DNA from 3 places in the Rhizobium sp. ZPR4 genome. Region 3 is predicted to be linked to each of the others. Evidence: riboswitches for the same ligand, from Rfam matches in the RefSeq annotation. Region 3 holds a riboswitch; each other region holds the start of a gene.
What was found. A riboswitch is a leader RNA that binds a small molecule or an ion and turns the genes downstream of it on or off. The one in region 3 is predicted to bind thiamine pyrophosphate.
Positions count from the first base shown of each region.

Region 1 (10,752 bases), on a different replicon from region 3:
TCGAGCAGGCGTTACGGACGCCGGGCAGCGGCAGACCCACGAAAAGGGATCGGCGCGCAATCGATCGGCTCACCTCCGACAAGGATTAGAAAACTCTGCCTGCTGCAGGCGGTTTTCAAGATTGTTTGTCCTTGAAATTGGCTGACAAAGTCGATACCTCACGATCAACCCGCCGGTAAACAGCCGGACGGCGCGTTTGTGCGTGGCGCATTCGTCTGTCCGTTCGGCTCCGTGGAAAGGTGCGACGTTCCAGGTTGCGCATCCGCGGAAAGCTAGAGACATTCCTGGAGTGCTTCATGACATATGTCGTGACCGACAATTGCATCCGCTGCAAATACACCGACTGCGTGGAAGTCTGCCCCGTCGACTGCTTCTACGAAGGCGAGAACTTCCTTGTCATCCATCCCGACGAATGCATCGATTGCGGTGTCTGCGAGCCGGAATGTCCTGCCGAGGCGATCAAGCCCGATACGGAGCCGGGTCTCGACAAGTGGCTGAAGGTCAATGCGGAATATGCCGCCATCTGGCCGAACATCACGGTCAAGCGCGACCCGATGCCGGAAGCCAAGGAAATGGACGGCGAACAGGGTAAATTCGAGAAGTATTTCTCGACCAACCCCGGCGCGGGCGACTGATCGAAGGTCGTGACAGGCCGTCGATAAAGGTGTAGTCGATATCGCAGAAAGCGAATCATTGCCGTTGGGCCGCTGGTCGGTCAACGTGGCCATTTTGGCGCGCGCGCAGCAAATTATTGATTTCCTCAGATTTTTGTGATAGGTTCCTCACACTGATCCACTGCGGCATTTCGCATGCCCAAAACCATCACGAAAGCAAATCACCAATCCGTACGCGGTTTCCTTGACATATCAACGTATTGTGTTGTCGGGTCCCGGATCGCGATGGATGGGTTTCTGTTTGCATAAGTCTGGCTGGACCAGGATGAAGTGACCCGACGGTACGTCCGTCTCATCCGGGCCTGACTGACCCGGCACCCCGGCCCTAACGGGGCGCGTAACAGGGAGTTTTTGAAAAGAATGACGACCCAGCAGAAAAAACCTTCAGCAGCACGCCACGGCTTCAAGACTGGTGAAGCGATCGTTTATCCGGCCCATGGTGTCGGTACGATCACTGCGATCGAAGAACAAGAAGTCGCAGGCATGAAGCTCGAGCTGTTCGTAATCGACTTCGAGAAAGACAAGATGCGCCTGAAGGTGCCGGTGGCCAAGGCCATGAGCATCGGCATGCGTAAGCTTTCCGAGACGGATTTCGTCGAGCGTGCATTGAAGGTCGTGCAGGGCAAGGCCCGTGTGAAGCGCACTATGTGGTCGCGCCGCGCGCAGGAATACGATGCCAAAATCAATTCCGGCGATCTGATCTCGATCGCGGAGGTCGTTCGCGATCTCTATCGTGCCGAGAACCAGCCAGAGCAGTCCTATTCCGAACGCCAGCTTTACGAAGCTGCCCTCGATCGCATGGCGCGCGAAATTGCCGCCGTCAACAAGATGTCGGAAACCGAAGCCGTTCGTCTTGTCGAGGCCAATCTGAACAAGGGTCCGAAGCGCGGCAAGGTCGTTGACGACGACGACTCGCAGGACGAAGCCGCATAAGGCCAAGGCGCCAATATTGCTTCAAAAAACCCGGCCTTCGTGCCGGGTTTTTTCTTTGGAACCTTTTCCGTTCTGCCGCGTTTAAACCTCGTGTTACCGGTCGGTGTGGGTGCGCTCCTGTGGAGAGGGGTTCCATAAAGGCCGTATTTATAGACGTTCACGAGGACCGGCCTATGCGTTTTCACTCGAAGCTCCCCGGCGATCTGAAGATGCTTCAATCGTCAGACCCGTTCGATGAGATCGAACTAGACTAGTCATCGATCATCCGGCGAGCCGGATATCGGTTTCCAATTTGCAATTTCATTCATTGATTTCCATCCGAACAGCGATGTTCGGAAACGATGCTTACTGCCCTTTTCGTCGACCGCGGCATAGAGACGATTTGAGGCCGAACCCAGGAGATGCATATGACGAATATGTCTGCAGATCGGCGCATGATCAAAGTTGCGATGGCTGCTCCCTATCTCGATCGCGACGAAGAGCACGATCTCGCCATTCGCTGGAAGGACCACGAGGATCGTGGTGCCCGCAATCAGATCGCAACCGCCCATATGCGCCTCGTCATTTCCATGGCGGGAAAATTTCGTAATTTCGGATTGCCGATGAGCGATCTGGTGCAGGAAGGTTATGTCGGTCTGCTTGAAGCGGCTGCCCGCTTCGAACCGGAACGGGAGGTTCGCTTCTCTACCTATGCAAGCTGGTGGATTCGCGCTTCGATCCAGGACTATATCCTGCGCAACTGGTCGATCGTGCGCGGCGGCACAAGTTCCGCCCAGAAGGCATTGTTCTTCAACCTGCGCCGGCTGCGCGCCAAGCTTGCCCGCAGCAATTCCAGCGTCACTGTCCAGTCCATCCATGAGGAAATCGCCGTCACGCTCGGCGTCAGCCTCGCCGATGTGCAGACGATGGATGCGCGCCTTTCCAGCAGCGATACCTCGCTGCAGGCGCCCTCGATAGCCGGCGATTCCGAAAGCGCCGAACGCATCGATTTTCTGATCAGCGACGAACCGCTTCCCGATGAGCAGGTCTCCGACATGATCGACGGCGAACGCCGCCGCATCTGGCTCGCATCGGCGCTAAAGCATCTCAACGAGCGCGAGATGAAGATCATCCGGGCGCGTCGTCTCGTCGAAGATGGGGCAACGCTCGAGGAACTCGGCGCCGATCTCGGCATTTCCAAGGAGCGCGTGCGTCAGATCGAAAGCCGCGCCATGGACAAGCTTCGCTCCGCGCTGGTCGATGCCGATCCACGCATGGCAAGCTACGCCTGAGAGATCCTGTCTCTCAGCCGGGGACGGTAACAGCCGCTAGAGCGTTTCTGCTTTTCTTTGAATTGCGAAAACGCTCCCTTAGGCAATTCCGGACGGAAAACCGCTTCGCACTTTTCCTGGAATTGCTCTATTCCGCGATAATCTTGACCTTGTCGCCCGGTGCAATATTTGCGCCGGTCGGCAGGGCATTGATCAGCTTGAATAGATCGAGCTTGCGGTCGGTGCCCATCATGCGGGCTGCAAGTGTCGTGATCGTATCGCCGGGCTTGACGGTGACGACGCGGACACGCAGCGGCTTCAGCGAAGCGGCTTCGTCCGGCGTCATATGGCGGAAGCTCGCGCGCAGCACATTGGCCGTCTGATCGAGCTGGGCGATATTTCCTTTCGGCACCGCCGTCAGGAAGCGGAAGATCTGCGTGCGATCACGGATCACGGTCACATCGAAATCCCAGCGATCGGCAGAGGCGCGCGCCGTAGCGGCGGGCATGCCGTTGACGGTGATCGACTTGATCGAGGACGGATCGAGGCCTGTGACCCAGCCGCTGGAAATATAGTTCGTCAGATTCTGGTTCTGCGTGTCGGCAACGCCATCGAAACGGATGGCGATATCGCCGGGGCCGGTCGCCATGACAGCTTCGACCTTGTTGTCGATACGGAAATCGGGCGGCACGTCGAAGCGGATGCCGAGGCCGCCATGCAGGAAGGTCTGGCCACGCACATAGCCTTCCTCGGGACTGTCGCCATAGAGCAGGCCGTCGATGCCGTTGAGATAATAGTCGCGGCCGGTATCACCGACCTTGCCTTCCTCGCCGAATTCACGTGCATGCGCCTTGGCAAGGTCGATGCGCTGCGGCGTGCTCGGATGGCTTGAAAGGAAGTCCAGGCTCTGGTCCACGTCGGAATTGGCCGACATGAAGCGGCTGTAGTCCTCCATCGCGTTCAGGAAGCGGGCAGCGGCATAAGGGTCGTAGCCGGCTTGGCCGAGCGTTCGGATGCCGATTTCGTCGGCCTGCAATTCCTGCTGACGCGAGAAGGCGGCGAGGCGCAGCTTGCCGCGGGCAAGCGCCTGCTTGCCGGCGAGATCGCTCGACAAGACTTCGGCGACGACGCGGCTGGCGATGACTTCGGCTTCTTCGCGCTTCTGCCGCTCGATGCCGTGATTGGCTGTCACATGCGCCATTTCATGTGCCAGCACGGCAGCGACTTCGGAAGCGTCATTGGCAAGCGCCAAGAGACCGCGCGTGACATAGAGATAGCCGCCCGGCAGCGCGAATGCGTTGATCGAGGGGGAGTTGAGAATGGTGATGCGGTAGGACTGCTGCGGATTTTCCGACACGCTGGTCAAGGCGCCGGCGATGCGGGCAACGAGCCGCTCGGTCTTGGCATCCTTATATTCGCCGCCATAGCTTGCAAGAATGCGCGGATGCTCGCGAGCGCCCATCTGCGCGCGCGGATCGTTCTTCTGCACCTCGGAAACGATCTGCGGATTGGCGGAGGGGGAAACGCTCGGCTGATAGGATTGGTCCAGCACCGTCTGGCAGCTGTTCAATATCATTGCGGCTGCAAGGAAGGGGACAAAGCGGCGCAAACGGGCTGCGACGGTCGCGCTGATCCTTCGTTCTGCTCGCTTGCTCTGCTTCAGGACTTGTATCCTACTCATTTCGCTGTCATGCCGGCTCGGCGCCAAATCCGGTTGATCGTTACCGGGCCGATCATCGTCGCGCGCCGACAAAGGTTAGTTCCGCCCCCATCGATCCGCATTTACCCGACGGTCTCCACCCCTTGCTGTAGCCGATTTTGGCACCGGTTGCATAGCGAGACTCCGTTTAAATGTGGCGGCGTTGTATTTTAGCAAGCATTCCCCAGGACTTTCAGCCGCTTGCCGCGACGAAATTAAGGCAAAATCGGCGACAAGATGCTGCGGCGCAATCAATGCCGCAGAAATGTGGTCAATGCCGGAATGCCGTCCGTCTCCAGGAAGGTCCCGATGGGAGCGGCGAGCTTGATCATGCCGCCATCGATGAAGACGGCATGGTCGGCAAGGCGCCGCACTTCGGCCGGATCATGCGAGACGATCAGTACCGTATTGCCGGTTTCGCGATGCAGGGTCTTCAGGAGTTCGACCATGCCGGAGCGCAGGCCGGGATCGAGGGCGGCAAAAGGCTCGTCCAGCAGCAGGATCGGCTTGTCGCGCACCAGCGCCCGGGCGAAGGCGGCCCGTTGCCGCTCGCCGCCGGAGAGCGTTCCCGGCTTGCGCTTCTCGAAGTCAGGCAGTCCAACGCGCACCAAGGCTTCCGAGACCCTATGCCGGTCATGAGCTGAGAGTTTCAGGGACGGGCTGATACCGAGACCGACATTGGTGAAGAGGTCGAGATGGGCAAAGAGGTTGTTGTCCTGGAAGACAAGCGATACCGGTCGTTCGGCGGGGTGCAGGCCGGTCACGTCTTGTCCGGCGAGCATAATGCGGCCGCGGTCGGGCTGTTCGAAGCCGGCTAGCAAATTGAGGAAGGTCGATTTTCCTGATCCGGAAGGTCCGGCGACGGCGATGATCTTGCCCTGCGGCAATGTGCAGTCGAAGCGGAAGTCATGCGCGCCGAGGCGCAGTTCGACGCCGGCCATGGCGATGCCCTGTTCCTTCATGTCCCTGCCATCATCCATTTCGCCTGCTTTCGTCATCGCGTACGCTTTGACCGGCTGTGCCGGCCATGGTCAAGAGAAGGCAGACCAAGCCGAGGATCAAGGCGTATCCGTCGGCATCGTTGGTACGGTAGCTGCCGAGCTTGCTGTAGACCAGCCAGGGGAGGGTCATCAGGCTGTTGGAGCCGAAGAGCGCCACGGCGCCGAGATCGCCGAGCGACAGGGCCATGGCGAAGGAGAGCGCCGTGAAGAACGGTTTGCGCAAACCCGGCCAATCGATCAGGCGAAGGCGGGCACTGCCGTGAAGTCCGAGGCTTGCCGCCAGCCGCTCGGTGCGAAGGCGATGCACCGTATGGGCTGGCTCGATGACACGGATGACGAAGGGCAGCGCCATCAGTGCATTGATGATCACGATCAGAAGAGCGGCGAAACGGCTGGGATCGCCCAATGGCCGCAGCGCCAGGAACCAGCCCGTCGCCAGCACGATCGGCGGCACCAGCAGGATGAGCGAAGAGCTTGCGCTTAACGCGATCGCCAGGCCACGCAGGCTGAAGGTTTTGCGGCGATCTGCCGATATCACCGAGCGGGCGCGAATGATCGCAAAGGATAGCAGAACGGCCAGAAGGCCGGCAGCGAGCGCGATCGCCAGGCTTGTAGCGACCGCCTGCAGGAAGATCGGCTGGCCGATGAGCTTCAAGAGATTTGCCTCGAGGCCGGTCACGACGACCGAAGCGAGCGGCAGGCCGAGAAAGAGTGTGGCCGCCGACAGCATGATGGCGTCGACCCATCGTGCAGCCGCTCTTTGCCCATCGATGCGTCGCAGGGCGCGGCCGCTGGTGAGCCCGTGATCGTCCGGTGCGCGAAACAGCGTCATGGCGCCAAGGATGACGAGAGTGACGGCGATTTGCAGCAGCGACAGCAACACGGCGCGGGCAGGATCGAAATCGAAACGGAGCGCCTGATAGATCGCCACCTCCAGCGTCGTTGCGGCCGGGCCGCCGCCGAGGATCAGGACCAGCGTGAAGCTGGTGGCGCAGAGCATGAAGATCAGGCCGGCAATGCCGGGAATGAGGCCGCGCAGGATAGGCCATTCGATGAAGCGAAAGACCGAGGCAGGCCGCATGCCGAGCCCGCCGGCCACGAGCCAATATTCCGCCGGCACGCGCTCCAGCCCGGCAAGCATCAGCCGGCAGGCGAGCGGCATGTTGAAGAAGACATGCGCAAGCAGGATGCCGGCAAGACCATAAATGCTGACGGGTTGCGACAGGCCGAGGGCGGCGAGCATCTGGTTGAGCAGCCCCTGCCGGCCCCATATGCCGAGCAGGCCAAGGGCGCCGATCAGGACAGGCAGGCCCATCGGCACGGCCATCAGCCGGATCAGCCACAGCCGGCCGGGAAAGCGCGGCTGGCGGGCCAATGCTCGGGCAACGGGTATGGCGAGGGCGACGGAGAGCAGCGTCGACAGCGCCGCCTGCAGCAGCGTGAACCGCAGGACGCGTAGCAGGTAAGGGTCGGTCAGCGAGGTATCACCGCCGGATTCGATGCCGGCGGTGAGCAGGGTGAGCACGGCGATCCCGACGAAGAGTGCGATGCCGGCGAAGCTGAATGCCCCGCCGGAAATGGCACGTCGTCGTTCGGGTGCCGTGAGCATGATCAGGACGTCAGTTGCCGCTGGTGGCGGTCAGCCATTCGTCGATCCAGGCCTTGCGGTTCTTGTCGACGTCGGCAGGGCTCATCAGGAAGGTCTTCGACGGCACCACGAGCTTGCTGAAGGCGTCCGGCAGCGGCGCGGAAGTGGCCGAGGCCGGCATCATCCAGTTGCTCGTGGGGATGATGTCCTGGAAGCCGGGGGAAACCATGAACTTCAGGAAGTCGCGGGCAAGCTCCTTGTTCGGCGAGGCCTTGATCAGGCCGGCGACCTCGATCTGGATATAGTGCCCTTCCGAGAAGGCAGCCGCCTGATAGCGGTCGGTCTTGTCCTCGATCATATGGTAGGCCGGCGAGGTCGTGTAGGAGAGCACCATCGGTGCCTCGCCCTTGGTGAAGAGATCATAGGCTTCCGACCAGCCAGGCGTCACCGTCAGGACGCGGCCCTTGAGCTTTGCCCAGGCATCGGCCGCCTTGTCGCCATAGATCGATTTGACCCAGAGCAGCAGGCCGAGGCCGGGCGTCGAGGTGCGTGGGTCTTCGATGACGATCTTCTGGGTGGGATCGCCCTCGACGAGATCCTTCATGCTCTTCGGCGGATTCTTGACGGTCTGGCTGTCGTAGATCACGGCGAAATGGCCGTAGTCGTAGGGTACGAAGACATCATCCTTGAAGCCACCGGGAACCTTGAGGGCCGAGGTGTCGACGCCGCTCACATCGAAGAGGCCGGTATCCTTCGCTTCATCGACGAGATTGGTGTCGAGGCCGAGAACGACATCGGCCTTGGTGCCTGCACCTTCCAGCTTCAGACGCGACAGAAGCGCGACGCCGTCGGTGACGGCGACGTAATTGACCGTGCAGCCGCAGGTCTTTTCGAAGGCAGCTTTGACCTTGGCGCCCGGACCCCAATCGGCGGTGAAGCTCTCATAGGTGTAGATGGTCAGGGTCTTGTCGGCTGCAGCGGCAGGCTGTGCGGCCAGAAAGGCCGTTCCGGCGGCAAGCGCCAGGCCGGCGAAAAATGACAATGGCGAACGGTTGTGCATGGTAGCGCCTCCTCTTTGGTTTCGTCTTGAAGGGGAAAAGGGCGCTATGATTTCGTCACGCGTCTAATCCCTCCGCCGGTGTTAGCCGGATCAGGTTCCGCGGGTTGGCCGGTCAAAGCCTCTCAGCCGGATGTCCGTAAGGACATAAGGCACCCCGTTAGAGCGTTGGCAGATTTAGCCTTGTGACGAAGGGATGACAAGGGAAATGATTCCCTTGCCGATTGCAGGCCGGAGGAGCTTACTCGGCGGCGTGCGCGGCGGCCGTCGGGCTGTCGAATTTCTTCGCCGCACCCGGGAGCTGGACGTTCTTCAGCGTCAGCGAGGTCAGGAGGCCGATGAGGCAGATGCCCGCGGCCGTCATGAACAGCGGGCTGAAGGCGCTCGCATAGGCGTTGGCGACGGCCTCGCGGGTTGCTTCCGGCAATGCGGCCATCATCTTCGGTGTCAGCTGTTCGATATCGGATACGCCGGCGATGGAGATTCCGACATTGCCGAGCTTGGCGGCGATGATGGCGCCGTAGATGGAGATGGCGATGGAGGCGCCGCCCATGCGCGAGAGCGTGACAGCGCCGGTTGCTGCACCGACGTCCCGGGCAGCGGCTGCATTCTGCACGCCGATGACGGGCACCTGCTGGGCAAGACCGATGCCGATGCCGTGCAGCAGCATCAGGCCGCCGATGAAGACGATGGGCGTGCCGGCAGGCATGAAGGCGAGCGAGCCGAATGCGATGGCACTGCAGGCAGCACTTGCGACGGCGAAGGGCTTGTAGCGGCCCCTCGCGGCGATCAGTCGTCCGGCCGAGAGCGAACCGCAGACGATGCCGCCGGTCAGGAGAATGAACAGCAGCCCGGCCATCGAGGGCGAAAGGCCCGTCGTCGTCTGCAGGAAGAGCGCGAAATAATTCACCATACCGATGGCGACGGCGCCGCTGGTGATAGAGATGATCAGCAGAAGGCCGAATGTCGGATTGCGAAACAGTGTCATCGGCACGATGGGCTCTGGTGCGCGGCGCTCGATGAAGACCCAGGCGACGGCGCAGATCACGCCGAAGGCGATGATGCCGAGACATTGCGGCGACAGCAACGATCCGAAGAGTTCGGTACCGTCGGCGGCAAGCACGATGCTCGTCGTCGTCAGCGCAAGGACGATCGCGCCAGCATAGTCGATCTTCGGTCGGCGGGCCGGCTTGCGATAGGGAAGCATGGTGGCAAGGCCGGCCAGCACGATAAAGCCGATCGGCACATTGACGAGGAAGATGGAGCGCCAGCCGAAGAGATCGCTCATCGTGCCGCCGAGAACGGGGCCGATGGCACCCGACGCCATGAGCACGAGGCTCGAATAGCTCTGGTAGCGGGCACGTTCCCGCGGCTCGAACAGATCGGCATTGACGGCGAAGATCGACACGAGGATGCCGCCGCCGCCGAGGCCCTGAAGGACGCGGGCGGCGATCAGCGTATCCATCGAAACGGCGAGGCCGCAGACGGCGGAGCCGACGGTGAAGATGGCGATCGCCGTCATCATCACATATTTGCGGCCGAAGAGATCGCCGAGCTTGCCGTAAACGGGCATGACGGCGGAGAGCGAGAGAAGATAGGCCGATCCGATCCAGCCGAAGCGCTCCAGATGGCCGAACTCACCGACGATCGTCGGCAGTGCCGTCGAGACGATCTGGTTATCGAGCGTTGCCATGAACATGGCAGTCATCAGAAACAGGAAAAGGATAAGCCGCCGCTTATGATCCGCCACGAGCGGCGCGAAGGTTGTCTGCATGTCCATGGGGCAGGAAATCCGAGCTTGGCCGAAACGCTGCGCGGTCGATCGAATGCGCGGGACGCCCCGGTTTTCATAGTTGAGATATATGTGCTAATGGCATATAATTGTCAATGACAGGTGAATGCTGTTTGCATGTTTTATTTGTTTTCTGCCTCTGATATGGTGGAAAGATGACATCTGCGACCAATACACGTGAAGTTGAAGCCCAGGCCCAGACCGATGATGAGAATCTGCTGCGCATCGGCCATGCCATGACGCGCATGCGTCTGCTGACGGGGCGCCGCATGATCGGCAGGCTTGCCATCCAGAGCGTGGCGCCAGGGCTTGAGCTTTCGCATCTCGATGTGCTCGATGTCGTCAGGCGGGCGGAGGCGACGGGTGAAGTCACCGTCGGTACCATCGCCGAGATGCTGCGCATCGATCCCTCGCGAGCAAGCCGTATCGTTGCCGACATGGTGACGCGCGGCGTGTTGCGGCGCAAGGCATCGCAGGCGGATGCGCGGCGCATCGTGGTGGTGCTCACCGCTCTCGGGCAAAGATTGCTGTCGGAAATCCAGGCACAGAAATATTCCGTCATCGGCAGCATCTTTGCCGACTGGACGCCGGAGGAGATCGAGAGCTTCTCGCTACTGTTCGACCGTTACGTCAGTGGCTACGAGCAGGTTTTCCAGGCGCGCATCAAGGAAACGGACGACTGAGCCGTCGTCGCGGCCGTTCTTGCCCATGGTGCTCTTCCCTAGGGATATGACTTTGCGCTATGGGCTTGCCTCATG
Region 1 is NZ_CP157967.1:3,309,448-3,320,199, reverse strand. It holds gene ABOK31_RS16010 (RNA-binding S4 domain-containing protein) at 1-89, shown strand, start outside; gene fdxA (ferredoxin FdxA) at 297-635, shown strand; gene ABOK31_RS16000 (CarD family transcriptional regulator) at 1,035-1,607, shown strand; gene ABOK31_RS15995 (RNA polymerase factor sigma-32) at 2,015-2,878, shown strand; gene ABOK31_RS15990 (M48 family metalloprotease) at 3,006-4,433, opposite strand; gene ABOK31_RS15985 (ATP-binding cassette domain-containing protein) at 4,808-5,536, opposite strand; gene thiP (thiamine/thiamine pyrophosphate ABC transporter permease ThiP) at 5,529-7,166, opposite strand; gene thiB (thiamine ABC transporter substrate binding subunit) at 7,177-8,205, opposite strand; TPP riboswitch at 8,256-8,372, opposite strand; gene ABOK31_RS15970 (MDR family MFS transporter) at 8,444-9,982, opposite strand; gene ABOK31_RS15965 (MarR family winged helix-turn-helix transcriptional regulator) at 10,150-10,677, shown strand; gene ABOK31_RS15960 (thiamine diphosphokinase) at 10,750-10,752, shown strand, end outside.
Region 1: linked by a shared signal. The riboswitch ahead of thiB (thiamine ABC transporter substrate binding subunit) and the one ahead of thiM (hydroxyethylthiazole kinase) in region 3 are both predicted to bind thiamine pyrophosphate.

Region 2 (10,752 bases), 180 kb from region 3:
CCGGCAGCAACCAGTAGCTTTTGTCCGTATCCAACGGCGTGTCGGACAGGGTGACCAATGTGCCATTTGCCAATTCGTCTGAGATCAAGGCGGTCGGACACAGCCCGATGCCCTGGCCGCCGATAACGGATCCGATCATCAATCCGAAATCGGCGAAGATCGGACCGGGTTTTAGAGGTCTATGGATATTCTCAAGTGCAAACCAGCGCGTCCAGGCGGCGGTCGTTTCGTCGTGCAGGAGGTCGAGATCGAGGAGATCGGCTGGTTTTCCGATCGGTCCGTGACGGCGCTCATACTCCACCGAACAGGTTGGCCGCGTTTCGGCGGGCAATAGGGAAACTGCATTGACCGCCGGCCTTGATCCATGGCGGATCAACAGATCAACGCTCGCCGCCTCCGGCGTCTTCGCATCGAGTGCGTAGACGATATTGATCTGAATTTCGGGGTATTCCTTCTTGAATGCCTGCAATCGCGGTATCAACCAGCGGGTGGCGACGGAAGCAATGCAGGCCACACTGACCGGCCGACTATTGCTGGCAAACCGCAGCTGCCGGGCAGCGATGTCGATATGCCCAAGGCCGTTTGCAACGGCAGCCCCAAATTCACGGCCCGCCATTGTTGCCGTGACGCCGCGGGCATGACGCGCAAAGAGCTTGATACCGAGCCATTCCTCCAGGGTATGCACATGCTGGCTAACACCCGCGGCGGTGAGCTTGAGTTCAGCCGCCGCCTTGGCGAAGCTCTCGTGACGAATGGCGGCCTCGAAGGCGCGAAGGGAGGCGAGCGGGACATGTTGCATTCCACAAGGCTAAGTAAGACTTAGCCAAAGCGCAAGCCCGATCACCGTTGCGCAAGGGCCAGGTATCCTTACAGTGCTGCTGAAACGAATGTCTCCCTTTCAAATCGGTGAGGAATGAAAACCGACATGAACAATATTTTTGATATGCCCGTTCCCGCCGATGCCGAGGAGCGGCGCGGGAAACCACCCGTTGTCGTCTATCCGAACGGCGCGCTGCCGCCGGCTGATATGGATGTGCTGCGTGCGGCAAGGCAAACCATGACCAAGATTGCCGAAGTCATCGTGGCCCCGCGCGAAGGTGGTAGTTTTCGCGTGCCGAAGGGACATTTCTTCCGTATCGTCAGCGTCGAAGGATCGCAGGTCGGCGATCTCAATCTGTGGAATGCAGAGGATCTTTCCGAGCGCTTCTTCAGCGGCAAGACGCGGGCTTTGCACGCCACCCATGTCGGTGTCGGCGATCGGCTATGGAGCACGCTACCCTATCTGCGGCCGATGGCGACGATCACCCATGATACGCTTGGCTGGTACGTCTGGGACGCGGATGGAGCCGGCGTTCACGACGTCATCGGCACGCGCTGCGATCCCTACACGAACCGGCTATTGAAAGGTGATGACTATCATCATTGCTGCCATTCGAACCTGTCGCGTGCGCTCGCCAAGGAAATGAACATCCCCATCCAGGAGGCGGAGTTCCATGTACACGATGTGCTGAACGTGTTCATGTGCACAGGTTTTACCCGCGACACGCACCAATATTTCATGAAGGCAAGCCCCGTGCGGCCGGGCGATTTCATTGAGTTCTTCGCGGAGATCGATCTTCTCGGCGCACTCTCAGCCTGCCCGGGTGGTGATTGTGGCAGCGAGCATTCGAGCGACACGGTGCCCTGTTATCCGTTGCTGGTCGAAATCTGGCGGCCCGAGACCGAAAGCCTTGTCGGGCGAATATTTCCGGAGCCCAATGCCTATCCGAGGACGCACGGACTATAATTTGCCAGCCAAAAGCAGTTTGCCGGCGGTTTTGGCCGCCGGCAAATCCAAATCATCAATCAAACGATACGCCCATTCAGGACAGAAGCATCGTTGATCGGTTAGTTACAAACGCGAATGCGCTCGTAGTGCCAGCCGTCATCATACTGGTTCTGAACCTGACGGTCCTCGAACCAGCATCTCGGCGGCGGGGGCGGTGCTTCGTACACCGGGCCTCTGTTGGCAAGGGCACCGCCGACGATCAGGCCGCCGAGGAGACCTGCGGCAACACCGCCGGCAATAGCACCGCCATTGCCATGGTGATGATGGCGACGCCAATCGTCATGGCCACGCCAGTCACCGCGATAGGGTGGGCGGCCATCGTAATACTGCGCCTGTGCGCTGCTGACGGGCGCCAATGCGCCGCCTACGACCGTAGCGGCCAGCAAAACCGTAAGAACCGTCTTCTTTATCATGACTACCTCCAAAGCAGCCTTTATGCTCAGCGAATACGCGAGTCATCTAATCAACGTCTTAAGCATGATTATGTTCAGCTGAATATTTTATGAATGCCCCGTTCATCGGGCAATAGACGGCAAAATCGCGCGTTAGCATGGCTTCTGCCGCCGCAATCTTGTCAATTTGGAGGCAATCGTCGCGCAGCTTTGATCCATTCGAGCGTTCGCGATTCGGGGTCATGATTGCGTGTGATGTCGGTCACGACCGCAGCAATATCAGCGCCGTGCTCGAATACACCGGCAAGGCGCTCGACGCTCAGGCCGCCGATTGCCACAAGCGGCAGGCTGCCGATGCGGGCTTTCCATCGGCCGATGCGCTCCAGACCCTGGGGTGCCCAGGGCATTGCCTTGAGGATGGTCGGATAGATCGGCCCAAGCGCTATGTAATCGGGTTCGGCCGCAAGCGCTGTCGCCAATTCCGCCTCGTCGTGCGTCGATAGCCCAAGCTTCAATCCAGCCGCGCGAATGGCCGGGAGGTCGGCAAAGGCAAGATCCTCCTGGCCGAGATGGATGAAATCGCAACCCTCCTCGATCGCCAACTGCCAATAGTCGTTGACGATCAATTGGCACTCATGCGCGGCGCAAATCGCCTTCGATTCGCAAATTTCCACACGGATCTCAGCCGTTGAACGATCCTTGATGCGCAACTGCACCAGCTTGACGCCGAGTGGCACGAGCCGCCTTATCCAGGCAGCGTTGTCGACGATCAGATAGAAGGGATCGAGTGTCACGCAAAAACCGCCTTTCCAATCACGGGTGTCGACGGCACGGCCATGTCGCGCGGCTCCAGCATGCCGGCGCCGAAGGCTTGCCTGCCGGCATCGATCGCTTTGGCAAAGGCTTCCGCCATAGCGACCGGGTCGCCCGCGCCGGCAACCGCTGTATTCAAGAGCACGGCATCGAAGCCAAGTTCCATGACGGTGGTCGCGTGCGACGGCCTGCCGATGCCGGCATCCACAATCAGCGGCACCTCGGGAAAATGTGCCCGCATCGAGCGCAGAGCTGAGAGATTGAGCGGTCCTGCCGCCGTTCCGATCGGCGCGCACCAGGGCATCAGCACCTTGCATCCGGCTTCCAGCAGCCGCTCGGCGACGACGAGATCGTCCGTCGTGTAAGGAAAGACCTCGAATCCCTCGTCGGTGAGGATTTTTGCCGCTTCCACCAGCGCGAAGACATCGGGCTGCAATGTATCGTGGTTGCCGATCACCTCGAGCTTGATCCAGTTGGTCCGAAAGACTTCGCGCGCCATTTTCGCCGTCAGTACCGCCTCGGATACGCCGTGGCAGCCGGCGGTATTGGGAAGAACGCGAACGCCAAGCCCGCGAATCATCTCGAAGAATGCGCCGCCATTGCGTCCGCCCGCGGTTTCCCGGCGCAGCGATACGGTTACGATCCCGGTTTGCGAACGTTTGACTGCTTCCGCCAGCACCGCCGGGGAGGGATAGCGCGCCGTGCCGAGAAGGAGGTGCGATGCGATTTGGGTTCCGTAAAGTTCGAGCATGGGTCAGCCTCCCTGCATTGGCGTGAGGATTTCGATCCTGTCATTGTCGGCTAGGGTATGGTCGTTGCGCTCGTCGCTATGGACGAGCTCGCCGTTGACGGCGGTTGCCAGCCACTCACCCTCATATTCGAGTGCGGCGAGAAGCTGCGAAAGCGTGGTTGCTTCGACAATCTGTGCTTCGCCATTGATGATCAGGCGCATCGGCGGCTCCTGTTGTTGTGTCCGGAAAAGATGAGATCGGCGGCTTCTTCGGCCATCGCCGGCGCCAGCAGGAAGCCGTGGCGATAAAGGCCGTTGACGCAGACGGTTCTTCCCTCGCGTGTTACGCGGGGAAGGTTGTCAGGAAAGGCAGGGCGGATGCCGGCGTCTGTTTCGACCACGGCTGCTTCGGCAAAGGCCGGGTGCAACGCATAGGCTGCGTTCAAGAGCTCCATCAGCGAACGGGCGGTGATCGGTCCATTGAAGTCGGTCTCGATCATCGTCGCGCCGATCATGAACAGGCCTTTGCCGCGCGGCACGATATAGACGGGAAAGCGTGGATGCAGCAGGCGGACAGGCCGTGAAAGCGAGGTCTCCTCGCTTTGCAGATAGAGCATTTCGCCGCGAACCCCGCGCAAATCACGGATGCGACCGATGCGGGCAGCTCCCGTACAGTCGACGATTTCAGAAAAGCCATCGTCATCCATAAGTTCGTCGATGAAGGTGACACCTTTTGCAGACAGATCGTCCTTCAATGATTGCAGGACCTTGCGGGGATCGAGATGCGCTTCCTGTGGAAAGAAAAGGCCCTGGCGGAACCGGCCGGCAAGCGAAGGCTCGAGGGCGGCGATTTCGCCTTCGTCCACCCAGCGATAGTCCGCTGTGCGGCCGGCGAATCGCTTAAGCTCGTTTTGATCGCGGTTCGGCGCGACGACGAGCGTTCCGTTGCGGACGACCTTGCCGGGCAGAATCGCCTCCCACCGATCGGCCGAATCGCGGCCGTGTTCCAATACGGCCTCATCGGCGCTTTCGCGCTCGCACCACGGCGCCAGCATGCCGCCGGCGAGCCAGGAGGCGGCACGGTGGAAGTTTCGGCTTGGCTCAAAGATCGTGACCTCTGCTCCGCGCCGGATCAGCTCGTGGGCGACCGTGAGGCCGGCAATGCCGGCCCCTTTGACGAGGATACGCATCTTACTCGGCCGGGTGGGTGGCGGTGTCGACCGGCATATAAAGATCGCCACCCTCCCGGTACTTGGCCGCCATGGCTTCCAGCCCTTCCTTTTGCGCTTCGGCGCGAATGTCGTGCGAAATCCGCATCGAGCAGAATTTCGGACCGCACATCGAGCAGAAATGCGCCACCTTATGGGCTTCCTTCGGCAGGGTTTCGTCGTGGAAGCTGCGGGCGGTGTCCGGGTCGAGCGACAGGTTGAACTGATCTTCCCAGCGGAATTCGAACCGGGCGCGCGACAGAGCATCGTCACGCACCTGTGCGGCCGGGTGACCCTTGGCGAGATCGGCGGCATGGGCGGCGATCTTGTAGGTGATGACGCCGGTCTTGACGTCGTTGCGGTCGGGCAGGCCGAGATGCTCCTTCGGCGTGACGTAGCAGAGCATCGCCGTGCCGAACCAGCCGATCATGGCGGCGCCGATGCCCGAGGTGATGTGGTCGTAGCCAGGCGCGATATCCGTCGTCAGCGGCCCGAGCGTGTAGAAGGGCGCCTCGCCGCAGACGGCGAGCTGCTTGTCCATGTTTTCCTTGATCTTGTGCATCGGCACATGACCGGGGCCTTCGATCATCACCTGGCAATCCCTAGCCCAGGCGATCTTCGTCAGTTCGCCGAGCGTTTCGAGCTCGGCGAACTGCGCGGCGTCGTTGGCGTCGGCAATCGAGCCGGGACGCAGGCCGTCGCCAAGTGAGAAGGAGACGTCATAGGCGCGGCAGATATCGCAGATTTCCTCGAAATGCTCGTAAAGGAAGCTCTCGCGGTGATGATGGAGACACCACTTGGCCATGATCGAGCCGCCGCGCGAGACGATGCCGGTAACGCGATTGACGGTGAGGGGAATATAGTGCAGCCGCACGCCGGCATGGATGGTGAAATAGTCGACGCCCTGTTCGGCCTGCTCGATCAGCGTGTCACGATAGACCTCCCAGGTCAGCTCCTCGGCGATGCCGCCGACCTTTTCCAGCGCCTGATAGAGCGGCACGGTGCCGATCGGCAGCGGCGAGTTACGGATGATCCATTCGCGGATGTTGTGGATGTTGCGGCCGGTCGAGAGATCCATGACCGTATCGGCGCCCCAGCGCGCGGCCCAGACCATCTTTTCGACCTCTTCCGCCATCGAGGAGGTGACGGCGGAGTTGCCTATATTGGCGTTGATCTTCACGAGGAAATTCCGGCCGATGATCATCGGTTCGCTTTCCGGGTGATTGATGTTGGCCGGAATGATCGCACGGCCGGCCGCGACCTCCTGGCGAACGAATTCCGGCGTGACGTGATCGGGAATATGGGCGCCGAAGCTTTCGCCATCGCGGACGAGCGCTTCGGACTTTGCCTTGCGGCCGAGATTCTCACGGATGGCGATGAATTCCATCTCTGGCGTGATGATGCCGGCGCGCGCATAGGCAAGCTGGGTGACGGCCTTGCCGTCTTTTGCCCGCAGCGGCTGGCGTTTTGCCGGAAATTCCGGCGTCAGCCGTTCGCCAGTCACAAAACCATTGTCTTCGGGGCGCACATGCCGGCCTTCATAAGCTTCGACATCGCCGCGGGCGAGCACCCAGTCGCGGCGCAGCTGCGGCAGGCCCTGCTCGATGCTGATATCTGTGCCCTCGATCGTGTAAGGACCGGAGGAATCGTAGACGACAACCGGCGGCTCGCCCGATGTCGGATGGACGCTGATTTCGCGCATCGGCACGCGGATGTCTGCGTGAATGTCCCCAGGAACATAGATTTTCCTGGACGCCGGCAGCGGGCCTGTCGTGACGGTCGGGGTGAGGTTCTTTGCGGCAATATTCATGGTTTGAGGCTCCAAGTTGCAGTTGGAGACCCAGTCAATCAGCCGGAATGATGGAAAGACGCCGGCATGGAATCCACGCGGGAATCCGAAGCCTTTGAGCGCTTGCACCGTCCCTACGCCAGTATGAACTGGATCAGGTTCAACGGGTCACTGCGCCCACAATCGGCAAAGCCGTATTGTTCAGCAGTATCTCAGCCCCTTGCCGGGACCCCCCTGGTGAATGTCAAAAAGGCTATGCCTTACCCTTGTCCTCTGTCAACCCCGCAGCGATGGTCGCATTTTTCGCAAGATTGACCATTGCCGCGTTCGTCGAATTTACAACTTTATCGTGTGGATCGTTATGTCGACTTGCCGCGCCTCAATAACGTGGTGCGGTATTGCCGACGAAACGATGAGGGCCGGTATGGGAAAGCTTGCTGGCGGTATCGAGCCAGATCTTGCCGCCGAGGGCTCGCCAGCGATGACAGAAGGCGAAATCCTCGCTGAGATAGATTCCCGTGCCCTCCTCGACCATGCATTCGAACAGGGCGTATTGCGTGCCAGGCGAGCGTTTGGTGCTGGGATAGGCATGGATTGCGTTGTAGCGCAGCTCCGGATAGGCGGCGATCATTCTCTCTATGACGTTGCGCTTGATCAGAAGCATGCCCGTGCCGGCATAGACGGCGCTGACGAAATCGCCGTCTCGCTCCGCGACCTGGCCGACAAGCGGCGTGCCGACATAGTGAAGCGCGGCGGCGGCAAGTGCCTCGCCGTCGCGAGAATTGGTGCGGGCGGCCGTACCCCAATCATAGTCCTTGATCGGATACATGGCGGCGACCACATCCTTATCGGCGTCCAGCAGTCTCATGACCTGATCGGGCTCGAAGCTGATGTCGGCGTCGATGAAGAGCATATGCGTCGCCGTCGTATCGTTCAGGAAGGACGAAACAAGCGTGTTGCGGCTGCGGGTGATCAGGGCGTCATTGCCGAGCAGAGCAAGCGTCAGTTGTATGCCGGCCTGCGCGCCTGTCTGCATCAGTGAAAAAATGGACTGCATATAGTCCTTGGTGACGAGGCCGCCGAAGCAGGGGGTCGCTATGAAGATCAGCCGGTTCTCATTCATTCGCGATTTTCCCTCTCCGATGGCGCGACTCGGCGGAATCTAGAAAAATTCAATATTTCTGTGTGTAGCGAATTGTTGAATTTTATTGCTGAACTTTGCTCAAGCCGGCTGGCCAAGGCCTCCCCGCCATTTTGCCGCGGAATTCTCGATGGCCGGGCCACGATCGGATGGGGTTGCGATATCATTATCGATCGCCGACATCGCGCTGGCATCAGATATGGCGACACTCCTGGCTGGCAAGCGTTTCATGGACACGTACCTCTTTGCGATCCATGCCGGATGCCGCTGTGGCCTGCGGTCGCGAGTTGCATTTAAGCAACATCGGCCAAGACTAACGTCTCAGCGCTTTTCACATAATTGACAAACATACGGGCTGTTTGTAAATCCAATACAGGACATAAGTTGTCTTACGGTCGAGCAATCGGTCGGATCGGTAGAGGCATTTCAAAACCTTTTACCGCGGGGGTAATCATGAAGGTTCGAGGGGACTCAAGCCAACATCAGGTGCGTATTTGCCGGGCTGCCCGGTCGTGTTTAGACCAAACCGACCTTCAGGGTGTGCTCCAGTTCTGCGCTCGCGGTAAAATAGAAGTGCATATTACAACCAGGAGTTTAATTATGAACATCAAGAGCCTTCTTCTCGGCTCCGCTGCTGCGCTGGCAGCAGTTTCCGGTGCCCATGCGGCCGACGCCATCGTTGCCGCTGAGCCGGAGCCGCTGGAATACGTCCGTATCTGCGATGCATACGGCGCTGGCTACTTCTTCATCCCGGGCACCGAAACCTGCCTCAAGATCGGCGGCCGCGTCCGTACCGAAGGCGAGTGGTATGATGCCTACAACCCGAACAGCAAGAACGGCACGCTCTGGCATACCCGTGCAGAGCTGAGCGTCGACACCGCGACCGACACCGAATACGGCCCGCTGAAGACCAACACGGTCATCCGTTGGGACTGGAACGACGGCAACTCCACCTCCACGAAGCTGCTGTTCGCCAACATCAGCCTGGGTGGTTTCCTCGTCGGTAAGGCAGACTCGCAGTATAATTCCTATATCGGTTATGCCGGCGACGTCATCAACGACGACGTGATCTATGACGGTCCGTACGAACTCAACCAGTTGACCTACAACTACGATGCCGGCAACGGCTTCACGGCCATGGTCTCGGTTGAAGACTCGAACTCCAGCGGCTCGGACGCTTCTTACGGCGCAAGCTGGTGGTCTGACGACAAGGGCAACCACTACGCTCCTGACGTTGTTGCCGGTGCTGGCTTCAAGTCCGGCGCATGGGGCTTCAAGGTCGTCGGCGGTTACGACTCGATCGTCGAAGAAGGCGCTGTCAAGGCTCGCGTCGATGCTGACTTCGGTACGTTCTCGGCCTTCTTGATGGGCGGCTGGAACACCAACGGCGACAAGCTGAACAAGTATGCAGGCACCAACCTCGATCGTTCGGCTTGCCCTGTTAACGATCCGTCGAAGTGCGGCTGGGGTGACTGGGCAGTTTGGGGCGGCGTTGGCGTTCCGATCAACGAAAAGCTGAAGTGGAACCTCCAGCTCGCCTACACCGACTCGAAGATCTTCGCAGCGACCACGAACCTCAAGTTCAACCCGGTCAAGAACCTGCTCATCGAGCCGGAAGTCTCCTACACCAACTTCGATTCTGTGAACCAGGATCAGTGGGCTGGTATCCTGCGCTTCGAACGCGCCTTCTAATATTGAATTATCCGGCTCAATGCCGGGTAAGAGAAGCCTGACGTTCCAATCCGTCAGGCTTCTTTCATCGATCGGTTGACCTCCGATCAAAGCAAAGGATCTGGCTTTCCCTCCGGATCCTTTTTTATTTCCAGCTTTTGGGAATCGGTTCAGCTCTCGGCAGAAGCTTAAAGCCGCTCCCGTTGGTTTTCATAGATTCCGAAGGGAAAACCGCTATGCGCTTTTCCCGGAATCGTCAGATCGCGGTAATCGCCAGTTCCTGCGTCTGGGCCAGTGGGAACCAGGTCTTCAGCACCATCCTTATGAACATCTGTCCGCACGGGACTAGCTCGAAACTGCCCCGGTCGAGCGTCCATTCGGTGATCAGGCCGCCGATGACCGCCGTCAGCGCGGAAGCGGCCGTATCCGGCGTCCAGGGAGCCGGAAGTTTCGTCTTTTCATCCATCAGGGTGAAAATGCGTTCGAAATTTTCATGCATGTCATGCCGGAATGAGCTCGCCCGGCTTGTTGTCCCGTCGCAAAATGCCATGTCGAGATGCATCATCACCTTCAACATGCTGCGCTTGCGCGGATCGCCGTGAACGTCGTCGAATATCGCAGCTATGGTATCGGCGATCAGGTCGAGTGGATTGGGCGGCAGCTCCTTGGACATCCGCTCCGCCAATTCCTGAAACGGTTGCTGGGCCTCGTCGCGAATCGCAAACATCAGCCCCTGCTTGTTCTTGAAATGCCAGTGCACTGCCCCCCGCGTGACACCGGCGGCTACGGCTATCTCTTCCAGGCTGACATTCTCGTAGCCCTTGTCGAGAAACAGAGCTTTTGCAGATTGCAAAATGTCGTTCCTCGTTTCAGCCGCCTCCTCCTTAGTTCGCCTCATTCACCTCTCCACAGAAACCGATGTTCAAGCTGTGCCCCTCTTCTTCGTATTGTTTTCCATCAATGCCGCTCAAGTGCTGGAGCCCATATACCAGCAATGCTCAACAGAGTGGCGGAATTTATATATTCCCTAAAAATTGAGGAAGAAAATCGCAACAGGATGTGTTCGTCAAGCGTCTATAAGCCACGCGCAAGTTTCCTTGTGCAATTTCCCCACGTTGGGAAGTGAAAATCGAAAATGTGCAGATGCCAATATAGCCATGATGGCGACAGAGATATTGGT
Region 2 is NZ_CP157968.1:1,320,473-1,331,224, forward strand. It holds gene ABOK31_RS25675 (LysR substrate-binding domain-containing protein) at 1-799, opposite strand, end outside; gene ABOK31_RS25680 (DUF1989 domain-containing protein) at 926-1,786, shown strand; gene ABOK31_RS25685 (hypothetical protein) at 1,888-2,241, opposite strand; gene ABOK31_RS25690 (thiamine phosphate synthase) at 2,403-3,014, opposite strand; gene ABOK31_RS25695 (thiazole synthase) at 3,011-3,784, opposite strand; gene thiS (sulfur carrier protein ThiS) at 3,788-3,985, opposite strand; gene thiO (glycine oxidase ThiO) at 3,976-4,953, opposite strand; gene thiC (phosphomethylpyrimidine synthase ThiC) at 4,955-6,781, opposite strand; TPP riboswitch at 6,874-7,006, opposite strand; gene ABOK31_RS25715 (hypothetical protein) at 7,140-7,883, opposite strand; gene ABOK31_RS25720 (hypothetical protein) at 7,983-8,132, opposite strand; gene ABOK31_RS25725 (porin) at 8,502-9,593, shown strand; gene ABOK31_RS25730 (TetR family transcriptional regulator) at 9,829-10,470, opposite strand.
Region 2: linked by a shared signal. The riboswitch ahead of thiC (phosphomethylpyrimidine synthase ThiC) and the one ahead of thiM (hydroxyethylthiazole kinase) in region 3 are both predicted to bind thiamine pyrophosphate.

Region 3 (10,752 bases):
AGCGACGGCGGACGAAGGCTTGACGCTACCCATCCGGGTCGAGCGTTACGAGGCCGAACTCATCCGCGAAACCCTGTCGCAGAACAATGGCGACGTGCGCCGCACGATCGAAGCACTCGGCATTCCCAGGAAGACCTTCTACGACAAGCTCCAGCGGCACGGCATCGTCAGAGGCGATTTCGCCGGCTTTGACGGGGATGAACGCCGAGGCTCATGATCCGCTGCCGATGAGCGGACCATGCCAGCCGAGGCGGGTTTGCGCGTCGCGCTTCAGGCGCTGCGGCGTATCTCCTTGGCATTGGAGCCGTCTCTTTGCCGCGCCGCCACCTCGGCGGTGCGATCCAGAACCAGCATCGCTTGCGCGATCACCGCCGCCAGCGCTTCACCGCTCTTGGAAGCCGCCACGACCAGCGGTGCGCTCAGGCAAATTCTAAGGGCGCTGGCGGGCACCTCGCCAAAATCGGCGCAGCGAACGGGCTGCCCGAGACGCACCGACGCAACCCCATCGCCCTCGACAGCCAGATCTTTATAGATCGCTGCCATTTCCGCCGCCGTCAGCATCGCGCCATCCGTACAATTTCGCAGGTAGAACGAAAATACGGAGGGGATTTCATCCCAGCGAAGGGCCGATGATGCGCCCCATAGTTCACGCCGGTCCAACGTCCGGCTCTGCAAGGGTTCGAAGGCCGGATCGTTCGCAAGACGATCAGAGACTGCCTCCGCAAAAGCCGACAAGACCTCGATCACGCGATCTTCGGCTATGCCGACGAAGCGTTCGAGCTCGAAGATGGCTGCTTTCCAACGCAGCAGCAGGCCAAGATTGGCGCGTTCCGGCAAAATATCGCAAGCGACCCAGCCTTCGGGCCATTCTGCCTTCCCGCAATAATCCGCCAAGGCGGCAGGCAGAATGCGCGACTTGAAGCGTTCCGACATTTGCGGCGGGCAGAGAAGCGCACCGCTGAAAATCGGCCCGGCAAGGAATTTCGAACCCGTGAGCGCCACCATGAAACCGTGTGCGAGATAGGCACGGATCGTTGCCGCCGACAGACGAAACTGGCAGGCATCGATCATGATATCCAGCATCGTGCCGAATCGCTCCCTGAGACGCATGACAGTCTCAAGGCTGGGCGCCAGAAGGCTGGTCTTCGATACATCCGTTACCACGAGCAGGCATCTGAGGCCGGCTGCGCGGGCGAGCTCGATAAGGCCGCGCAACTCTTCTTCCACGTCGCTGTCGGCGCGAAGAGAGCCATCCTTGTTGCGCACGGCAACGGTGGCGTTACGCGTGGCATCTCCTGGCCGCAATTCCTCGCCCTTGGCGACGGTCTGTGCGCTGCTAACACGGCTCATGAAATGCCGCCCGGCCGACGCAGTCATCACGCCGCTGCCCGTCTCGTTCCCCATCAGCGTGATGGTCATCAGGGCACGCTCGTCCTCGCCCGCCAGCAGCGCGGCCGAAAAAAGATGGATGTCCGTGCCTGATGTGGCCAGGATCGCGTCGATCCGGGGCTCTGACGTCCGGCTCAGGCCAAGCAGACGCAACAGATCCTCGCGCACGCGCCCGATTTCGCGATTGTAGATAGCAGCCGGCGAGCCTGCTTCCATCTCTGGCGCCAGATCCACGTAATAGGATTCGACGGCGGCGAAAGCGGCGGCGGAGATGGTGGATGCCGTCGACGAGCCAAAAGCGAGATCTTCGGGCCGCGGCGCAGGGCCATAGCCATACATGTTGAGCCCGCTGACCGGATCGCAATCCAGCCGTTCATCGCCGCCCGATACCAGATGTTTCAGGAGCGCTTCCCTGACCTCGCCTCGTTGCTGCGACAACGCACCCGCGGTCACATTCTCATCCAGAGTACGGTCGTCAGCAATTTGCTGCATGGAGAAGCATTCCTCTTTCGCCAAAATCGAAACGCTTCGCAGGATCGCGCCGCGTTCTATGCCGAGCGGGGGACCCTCGGCAGTCGAACATTACGCTTCGCAAGGTGGAGCGAAGCTGACTTGCCAAGACCAGCAATGCCCGGTGGCAGGCACAATAAAAAACTCGCGGTCCTGAGGGCCGCGAGCTCATCACTGCAAAAGGGAATTGTTGGATTAGCCGGCAGCTTCCAGTTTATCCTGTGTCTTCGTATCGAAATCGCTCGCGTCATGGCGCTCACGCAGTTGCTCGGACGGATTGCCCGACATGCGGTTGACCATACGACCGCGCTTAACTGCTGGACGTGCGTAAACCTGCTCGGCCCAGCGCTGCACATTCTTGTAATCCTGCACCTGCAGGAATTCAGCCGCGCCGTACTGCCAGCCCTTGGCCAAACCGCCGTACCACGGCCAGATGGCGATATCGGCGATCGTGTAGTCGCTACCGGCGATATATTCGCTTTCAGCCAGACGGCGGTCGAGCACGTCGAGTTGGCGCTTCACCTCCATGGCGAAACGGTCGATCGCATATTCGATCTTCGTCGGCGCATAGGCGTAGAAATGACCGAAACCGCCGCCGAGATAGGGTGCGCTGCCCATCTGCCAGAACAGCCAGGAGATGCATTCGGCACGAGCCGGCTGCTCGGTCGGCAGAAAGGCGCCGAACTTTTCGGCGAGATACATCAAAATTGAGGCCGATTCGAAGACGCGGACCGGCTTCGGGCCGCTGCGATCGAGCAAGGCCGGGATCTTCGAATTCGGGTTGACGTCAACGAAACCACTGCCGAACTGATCGCCTTCGCCGATCTTGATCAGCCAGGCATCATATTCAGCGCCGCTATGGCCGAGCGCCAGCAGCTCTTCGAGCATGATGGTCACTTTCACGCCATTCGGCGTTCCCAGCGAATAAAGCTGGAGGGGATGACGACCGACGGGCAACTCCTTGTCGTGGGTCGGCCCGGCAATCGGACGGTTGATATTGGCGAACTGGCCGCCATTGGCCTTGTTCCAGGTCCAGATTTTCGGCGGCGTGTATTCGGCAGAACCGGTCATGGGCATCCTCCTTTTTCGGGAATCAAATTGGGGGCGATCTTCGATGTAGCGCGCTACATAGGTCGCACATAGTGGCGAGCATTCATTTTTGCGAGAGGAGATTGCGCACTCTTTAATGTGCCGGCGCCCGTTTTGTGCCCATGCAGTTTGCCCCGGGCTGCCGTCACTACGCCAAATTAGGCATCCGGAATCGCGTGAAGGTTCGATGAAACGAAAAAGCCTGCCGCGGGAGGAGGTGCGGCAGGCTTTCTACAAGAACCGAACAGCGGATGGGAGGAGGAGTTCCGCTGTTCCTGCAGCCGTCCCTGGGAGGAGGATAAGGACGTCTGCCAAGCGAAGGGATGCGGGAGGAGATGCATCGCTTCGGTGAGTGGGAAGATACCAGTCTTTTGCTCAGTTCATAGGCATTTCTTTGCAAGGCAGTTATGCGCCATGCGAAAAGCAGAGAGCTGAACTGATGCAATCTTCAGCGAGCGCGGCAAAAATGAACGGCAATATCCACAAAGCAAAAGCGCCTGCTCGGAGGAACAGGCGCTGGCATAATGCAGCTTTATAAGGAGCCGTTGCGGCCGTTAGCGAGCGATCGCTGCGCGGGCAACGTTGCGGATTTCGCCGCGATCGATACCCAGGTCGTGCAGTTCGCGCGTGGACATACGGCCCAGTTCGGCGACCGTCTGACGATACTTGCGCCAGTTGTTGAAAGAGCGTGCTACGTTCATGATGATCCCCTTTCCTTGGGCTTTCGAAGCTGAGCGGCCGTGCTTGGCGCTCCCGTCGCTTCGATGAGAGACATATAGTCGAAGCCCGCAGCTTTTTGCAGAGCTAAGGGATCACTCCACCCATGCACTCATTGCATAGGTCGCCGAAAGAGCGGGCGATCTCCGGTGTCAGAATGGCTTTTATGATTTGATGATGACAGCGCCGCCTTTGTCTGCGAAAAGAAGAGAGATGAGAGACAGGGGCGTCCGCCATCCGGCGGGCTGAGAAGCACCCTTCGAACCTGAACCAGATCATGCTGGCGGAGGGAGTCGCTCGGGACCTCGTAAAGCGCCAGCACGTCGTCCCTACGCGTCTCGCCCGCCCGAAAGGGGCGATATGCAAGACCAAACAACTGCAGGCAATCTGCTTTACACCATGCGGGCCAAACCTCCGCTGGTACAATGCATCACCAATTTCGTCGCCATGAATATCGCGGCCAATGTGATGCTTGCCGCCGGGGCATCGCCGGCAATGGTGCATGCCGAAGAGGAAGCCGGCGAGTTTGCCGCTATCTCCGGCGCGCTGACAATCAATATCGGCACGCTCTCGTCCGGCTGGCTTGCGGGCATGCTGGCGGCTGCGAGGTCGGCAAACAATGCCGGCAAGCCCTGGGTCCTCGATCCCGTCGCCCATTATGCGACTGCGTTTCGTCGCGATGCCATCGCGCGCTTGCTGGAGCTAAAGCCGACTATCATTCGCGGCAACGCATCCGAGATCATCGCGCTCGCCGGCGGCACGAGCCGCGGCCAGGGCGTCGATAGCAGGGATACCGTCGAGCAAGCCGAAGATTCCGCCCGACAGCTTGCTGAAAGGCACGGCTGCATAGTCGCGGTCACCGGCGTTACGGATTTTGTGACGGATGGGCAGAAGGCGAAGCGCATCGCCGGCGGCTCGCCATTGATGCCGCAAGTGACCGCACTCGGATGCTCGCTGACCTGCCTCGTCGGTGCGTTTGCGGCAGCAACTCCAGATGATCCGCTCGATGCGACCATAGCGGCGCTTACCGTCTTTGCCGTCGCTGGCACACAGGCGGGAGCGACGGCGAATGGCCCCGGCTCCTTCTCCTGGCACTTCCTCGATGCCCTCGCCGGCCTTACCCCGGAAGTGCTGGATCGCGACGCAAGGATATCGGCAGCATGAAAGACGTCGATCTCTCGCTCTATCTCGTCCTCGATCCCGTGCTGTGCCGCGACCTCGGCATGGTGGAGACGACGCGGGCGGCGGTGGCCGGTGGCGCCACCATCATCCAGCTTCGCGACAAGGAGGCTTCGACCGCAGCCATGATCGAGACGGGCCGCGCCCTCAAGCAAATCCTGCACGGAACGAATGTCCGGCTGATCGTCAACGACAATGTCGAGGCCGCTATCGCCATCAACGCCGATGGCCTCCATATCGGTCAGGAGGATATGAATGCTGCCAATGCGCGCCGAATGATCGGGCCGGACATGATCCTCGGCCTCTCGGTGGAAACGGAAGCCCTCGCCTCCTCCATAGATGCCGGTATCGTCGATTACGCCGGCATCGGTCCGGTCTTTGCTACGCCCACCAAGCCCGACCACAAGCAGCCGATCGGCTTCGACGGGCTTGCCCGCATCGTCAGGCTTTGCCCGATTCCATCAGTCGCGATCGGCGGCCTCAAGGCAGAACATGCCGCGAGCGTTTACTCGGCCGGCGCCGATGGTCTCGCGGTCGTCTCGGCCATTTGCGGCCAACCGGACCCGCAAGCCGCGACAGCCCTCATCGCGAAAGCCATCAAGGAGGCTCGCCTATGATCCGTAATGTCTTATCCATCGCTGGCTCAGATCCCTCCGGCGGTGCTGGCATCCAGGCCGACCTGAAGGCTTTCTCCGCCCGCGGCGTCTATGGAATGGCAGCTCTGACCGCATTGACCGCGCAAAACACGCAGGGCGTCTCCGGCGTCCATCCCGTGCCTACACATTTCGTGGCGGACCAGATCAATGCGATCTTTGCCGACGTCCGGGTGGATGCCGTCAAGATCGGCATGATCGCCAATGCCGCCATCGCCAATGCCGTCGCAGACATTCTGGTGCGACATCGTGATGTGCCCATCATCCTCGACCCGGTGATGATCGCCAAGGGTGGCGCCGCCCTGCTGGCTGCCGATGCCGTTGACGTGCTGACCACGCGGCTGCTGCCGCTGGCGACGGTCATTACACCGAACCTGCCCGAAGCGGCTGCGCTGTTGCATGACGTGGAGGCGAAAAGCCGCGGAGACATGGCACGTCAAGCACTTGCGCTGGCTGCGCTCGGGCCTTCGGCTGTCCTCGTCAAGGGCGGCCATCTCGATGGTGACGAAAGCCCGGATGTGCTGGCAGGCGCCGGCCGCGTGACCTGGTTCGAAGCCGAGCGGCTGCCGACCAAGAATACGCATGGGACAGGTTGCACGCTCTCCAGCGCCATCGCTGCGGAGATCGCCAAGGGCCTGCCGCTTCCCGAAGCTATCGCGGTCGGCAAAAACTATCTTGCTGCCGCGGTTGCTGCCGCAGGCCAGCTTTCCGTTGGGAGCGGCCACGGACCAGTGCAGCATTTCCATGCACTCTGGCCAAACAAATAAGGAGTAGAGAAATGAGTCTTTCACTCAAGGACCAAGTCGTCATCGTTTCCGGCGCCGGGCGTGGTCTCGGCGCCGCCATAGCGAAGGCCTTTGCCCGGGAAGGCGCGAGAGTGGCGATCAATTATCGCGCAAGCCGCGAGAGCGCAGAAGCGCTTGCAGCGGAGCTCGGCGATCATGCAAAAGCTTTTCAAGCCGATATTCGCGACGTGGAAGCCACCAAGCGGCTTGTTTCCGACGTTGCCAAGCATTTCGGAACGCCGACGACCATCGTGCACAATGCGCTGGCCGATTTCAGCTTCAACGGTGATGCGCGCTCGAAACTGGATGCCTTGGGCTGGGCAGAGATGGCTAAGCAGCTGGAAACCGCCCTGCAGGGCGGCTTGAACCTGATACAGGCGGCGCGACCGGCAATGGCTGAGGCAGGCTTCGGCCGGATCGTCACCATCGGCACCAACCTCTTCCAGAATCCGGTGGTGCCCTATCATGATTATACCGCGGCCAAGGCGGCATTGCTGTCGCTGACCCGCACGGCTGCCGCGGAACTCGGCCCGCTAGGAATCACCGTCAACATGGTCTCTGGCGGCCTCTTGCGTACGACGGATGCGAGCAGCGCCACGCCGGAAGCCGTCTTCGATATCATCGCCGCGAATACACCACTGCGCCGTGTCACGTCGCCGGAAGAGGCGGCCGACGCAGTGCTCTTCTTCGCAAGCCCCTGGGCACGCGCCGTGACCGGGCAAAATCTGATCGTCGACGGCGGTCTCGTCTTCGGATAACGGCTCGAGAACGAAAAAAGGCGCTGCCTTGAAAGGCAGCGCCAATTAAGCCTTTGCAGCCGGTTAGAACCGTCCGCTCACGCCCATCCCATGGTCAGCACGCCGAATATGATGACCGCGCCGAGCACGATGCGGTAGATGACGAAAGGCCAGGTCGAAAAGCGCTCCAGGAAGCGCATCAGTCCCCAGATGGTGATGAAGGACGATATGCTGCCAACAATCAGGCCGATGAGCAGGACCGACCAGGCCTCCATCGGGATGTGAGCTTTGTAGAGTGTGAACAGCTCCTTCAAGCCGGCAAGCGCAATGGCCGGCAAGCCCAACAGGAACGAGAACCGTGCCGCCTCCTCGCGCTTCAGGCCAAGGAACAGCGCACCAGTCAGTGTCGAACCGGAACGCGAGACACCGGGAACAAGCGCACCGACTTGTGTGATGCCGACGAAAAGAGCATCGATCAGCGTCATCTGCTCGATATCTTTCCGATGGCGGCTGTAGAGTTCCGCGATCGCCAGCAACAAGCCCATGACCAGGCAGGCGATACCGATCACCCAGAGGCTGCGGAACGACGTGCCGCAGGCATTCAAGGAGGATGACAGGAGCAGGCCGGCGATCACGATCGGTACCGTCGCAATCACGATGGCGATCGCAAGGCGGACGGCGGGCGAACGCCAATCCCTTTGCCTGATCGCATCAAGAGATCCAAAGGTAACATAGCGAACGTCGCTCCAGAAATAGGAGACAATCGCGGCTAGGGCGGCAAGCTGCATCGTAGCCGAGAAGGCAGAACCGGGGTCCTGCCAGCCGAGCAAGGCCGGCACCAGGCGCATATGGGCGGTGGACGAAACCGGCAGCAGCTCGGTCAATCCCTGCACGACGCCTAGAATTGCGATCTTGGCATAGCCCAGGGCGACAAAGCCCGTGTCCACGCCTTGCGTACAAACATCAGCCACGTTTTGATATCCTCAGTTGTTCATGGGGGCTTTGCACCGGAGTGGTGCGACGAACTAGCTGTGAAACTGGTTCCCAATTTGAAATTGGCAACACCTGGCGAAGGCGTCACCGATTTCGCGTCTGGACAAGGCGAGGATATAGCCGCGGAGCCTGAACTCTATCTGAAATTGCCGGCGCGAATTTCGCAGTTTGGCGTATTTCTAGCCTTCATCATCCGGCAGCGCCTGCATGTAGCGGATCATGGTGTAGAAGCCGGCCAGGAGGACCAGGGCGCCTGCCGCATGATGCAGATTGTGCAGCATCGTGTGATGATGCCTGAGCAGAAGGCAGCTCAGATTGTAAACGGTTATGGCGACGGCTGTCATGATGGCGGCCAGGAAAAACGCCGTGTTTCGCTGAAAGAAATGGATCATCACGCACACCTCATTTGTGTGCCAATAGATTCCATAAGGATTGGGGAGGAATTACGACAAAGGCACTGCGCCGCGGCGCCATCTCAGGGCGAGCCCCGACAGGTTCATTTCGTATAGAGCGCACGCGATCTTTCCAGATGCTTGAGCATCGCCTGCTCGGCGCCATCGGCATCGTTTTCAGCCAGGCGCGCAAGAATTTCCTCATGTTCGACCAGCGTGAATTTTTCCTTGCCGGTCCAGATCAGCATATCGGTGTGATAGGCTTTCAGCCATGCGAGCATCGCTTCGCTGACGGCGCCGAAGATCGGATTGCCGGAAATCTGAGCAATGCGCGTGTGGAACTGCATATCGGCAGAAATGAAATCCTCCGCATGGCCAAGGGATGCGCGCTGCCGCTCGATGATCTCGTGAAGATCGGCAACATCCTTCTTGCTCGCGCGCTGAGCCGCCTCTCGCGCCATGCCGCGCTCGAAGAAGATGCGCGCGCTCTTCAGCTGCTCAAGCGAGTCGGAGGATTGCGACAACATGATCTTCGCAGTCAGGTCGACCTGCCGGAAGATCGACTTTGCCGTCAACTGAAGCACCTTGGCACGTTCACCGTGGGAAATGTTGACCAGCCCCATATTGGCAAGCGCCTGCATGGCTTCGCGGATCGCCGGACGCCCGACACCGAAACGCTCCATAAGAACGCGCTCGGACGGCATCTCATCCCCGGGCTTGAGCTCTCCCGACGTAATCAACCGTTCCAGTCGGTCGAATACTTCATCGGATAGCTTTCGACGTACAATTTGTTCGACTGGCTGGCTCATGGAATCCCGCTTTCCCAAAGCTTTTCCTCCCTTATGCATTTTTGACCGCGATGGCGGAAGCCCATACGAAACGCCTTATCGGCAACCGGGCAAAAAAATCGTTGCAGAAGTTGGAATACTCATTATACCAGATCACCAGTTTGCGCCACGCGAAAAATCGTCGGCGAGAGGAGCATTCATCCACTCATGACCATCACCATCACCTACCGTATCGAAACGCCCGGCAGCATCGAGGCGATGGCTCGCAAGATCGCCAGCGATCAGTCGACCGGCACCTTCGTCGCCGTGCCGGGCGAGACGGAAGAGCTCAAGGCGCGTGTGGCGGCGCGGGTCACCGCGATCCGCCCCCTTGCCGACACCGAACGCCCGACCTGGCCGGAAGCGGCGGAGGGCCATGGTCCGATCTATCGCGCCGATGTCGACATTGCCTTTCCACTGGATGCGATCGGTACCGATCTTGCGGCGCTGATGACGATCGCGATCGGCGGCGTCTTCTCGATCAAGGGCATGACCGGCATTCGCATCGTCGACATGAAGCTGCCAACCGCCTTTCGCGACGCGCATCCCGGCCCACAATTCGGCGTTTCCGGCAGCATGCGCCTGACCGGCGTCAGCGGCCGTCCGATCATCGGCACCATCGTCAAGCCCGCGCTCGGCCTTCGACCGAAGGAAACGGCGGCACTCGTCGGTGAATTGATCAGCTCTGGCGTCGATTTCATCAAGGATGACGAGAAGCTGATGAGCCCCGCCTATTCGCCGCTCAAAGAGCGCGTCGAAGCCATCATGCCGCTGATCCTCGATCACGAGCAGAAGACCGGCAAGAAGGTGATGTACGCCTTCGGCATTTCGCATGCCGATCCCGACGAGATGATGCGCAACCACGATCTGGTGCTGAAGGCCGGCGGCAATTGCGCCGTCGTCAACATCAATTCCATCGGCTTCGGCGGCATGAGCTTCCTGCGCAAGCGTTCAGGACTCGTCCTGCATGCGCATCGCAATGGCTGGGATATCCTGACCCGTCATCCCGGCGCCGGCATGGATTTCAAAGTCTACCAACAGTTCTGGCGCCTGCTAGGGGTTGACCAGTTCCAGATCAACGGCATCAGGGTCAAATATTGGGAGCCTGACGACAGCTTCGTCGAATCCTTCAAGGCTATCAGCACGCCGCTCTTCGACCCATCCGACTGTCCGCTTCCCGTTGCCGGTTCCGGCCAATGGGGCGGCCAGGCGCCGGAAACCTATCAGCGCACCGGCCGGACGACGGACCTCCTCTATCTCTGCGGCGGCGGCATCGTCAGCCATCCCTTCGGACCGGCGGCGGGCGTTCGCGCCATCCAGCAGGCCTGGCAGGCGGCGGTTTCGGACATTCCGCTTGAACAATATGCCAAGGACCATCCCGAGCTTGCTGCCTCGATCGCAAAATTCAGTGACGGCAAGGACGCCTGACAGCGATGTCCAATCTTCTTCTCAGCTATTACGGCGATGATTTTACCGGCTCC
Region 3 is NZ_CP157968.1:1,502,911-1,513,662, reverse strand. It holds gene ABOK31_RS26550 (sigma-54 dependent transcriptional regulator) at 1-217, shown strand, start outside; gene ABOK31_RS26545 (hypothetical protein) at 271-1,881, opposite strand; gene yghU (glutathione-dependent disulfide-bond oxidoreductase) at 2,095-2,970, opposite strand; gene ABOK31_RS26535 (DUF1127 domain-containing protein) at 3,543-3,689, opposite strand; TPP riboswitch at 3,918-4,014, shown strand; gene thiM (hydroxyethylthiazole kinase) at 4,066-4,869, shown strand; gene thiE (thiamine phosphate synthase) at 4,866-5,501, shown strand; gene thiD (bifunctional hydroxymethylpyrimidine kinase/phosphomethylpyrimidine kinase) at 5,498-6,304, shown strand; gene ABOK31_RS26515 (3-oxoacyl-ACP reductase) at 6,316-7,080, shown strand; gene ABOK31_RS26510 (undecaprenyl-diphosphate phosphatase) at 7,158-8,030, opposite strand; gene ABOK31_RS26505 (hypothetical protein) at 8,091-8,561, shown strand; gene ABOK31_RS26500 (transcriptional regulator NanR) at 8,549-9,253, opposite strand; gene oiaX (3-oxo-isoapionate-4-phosphate decarboxylase OiaX) at 9,440-10,699, shown strand; gene ABOK31_RS26490 (four-carbon acid sugar kinase family protein) at 10,705-10,752, shown strand, end outside.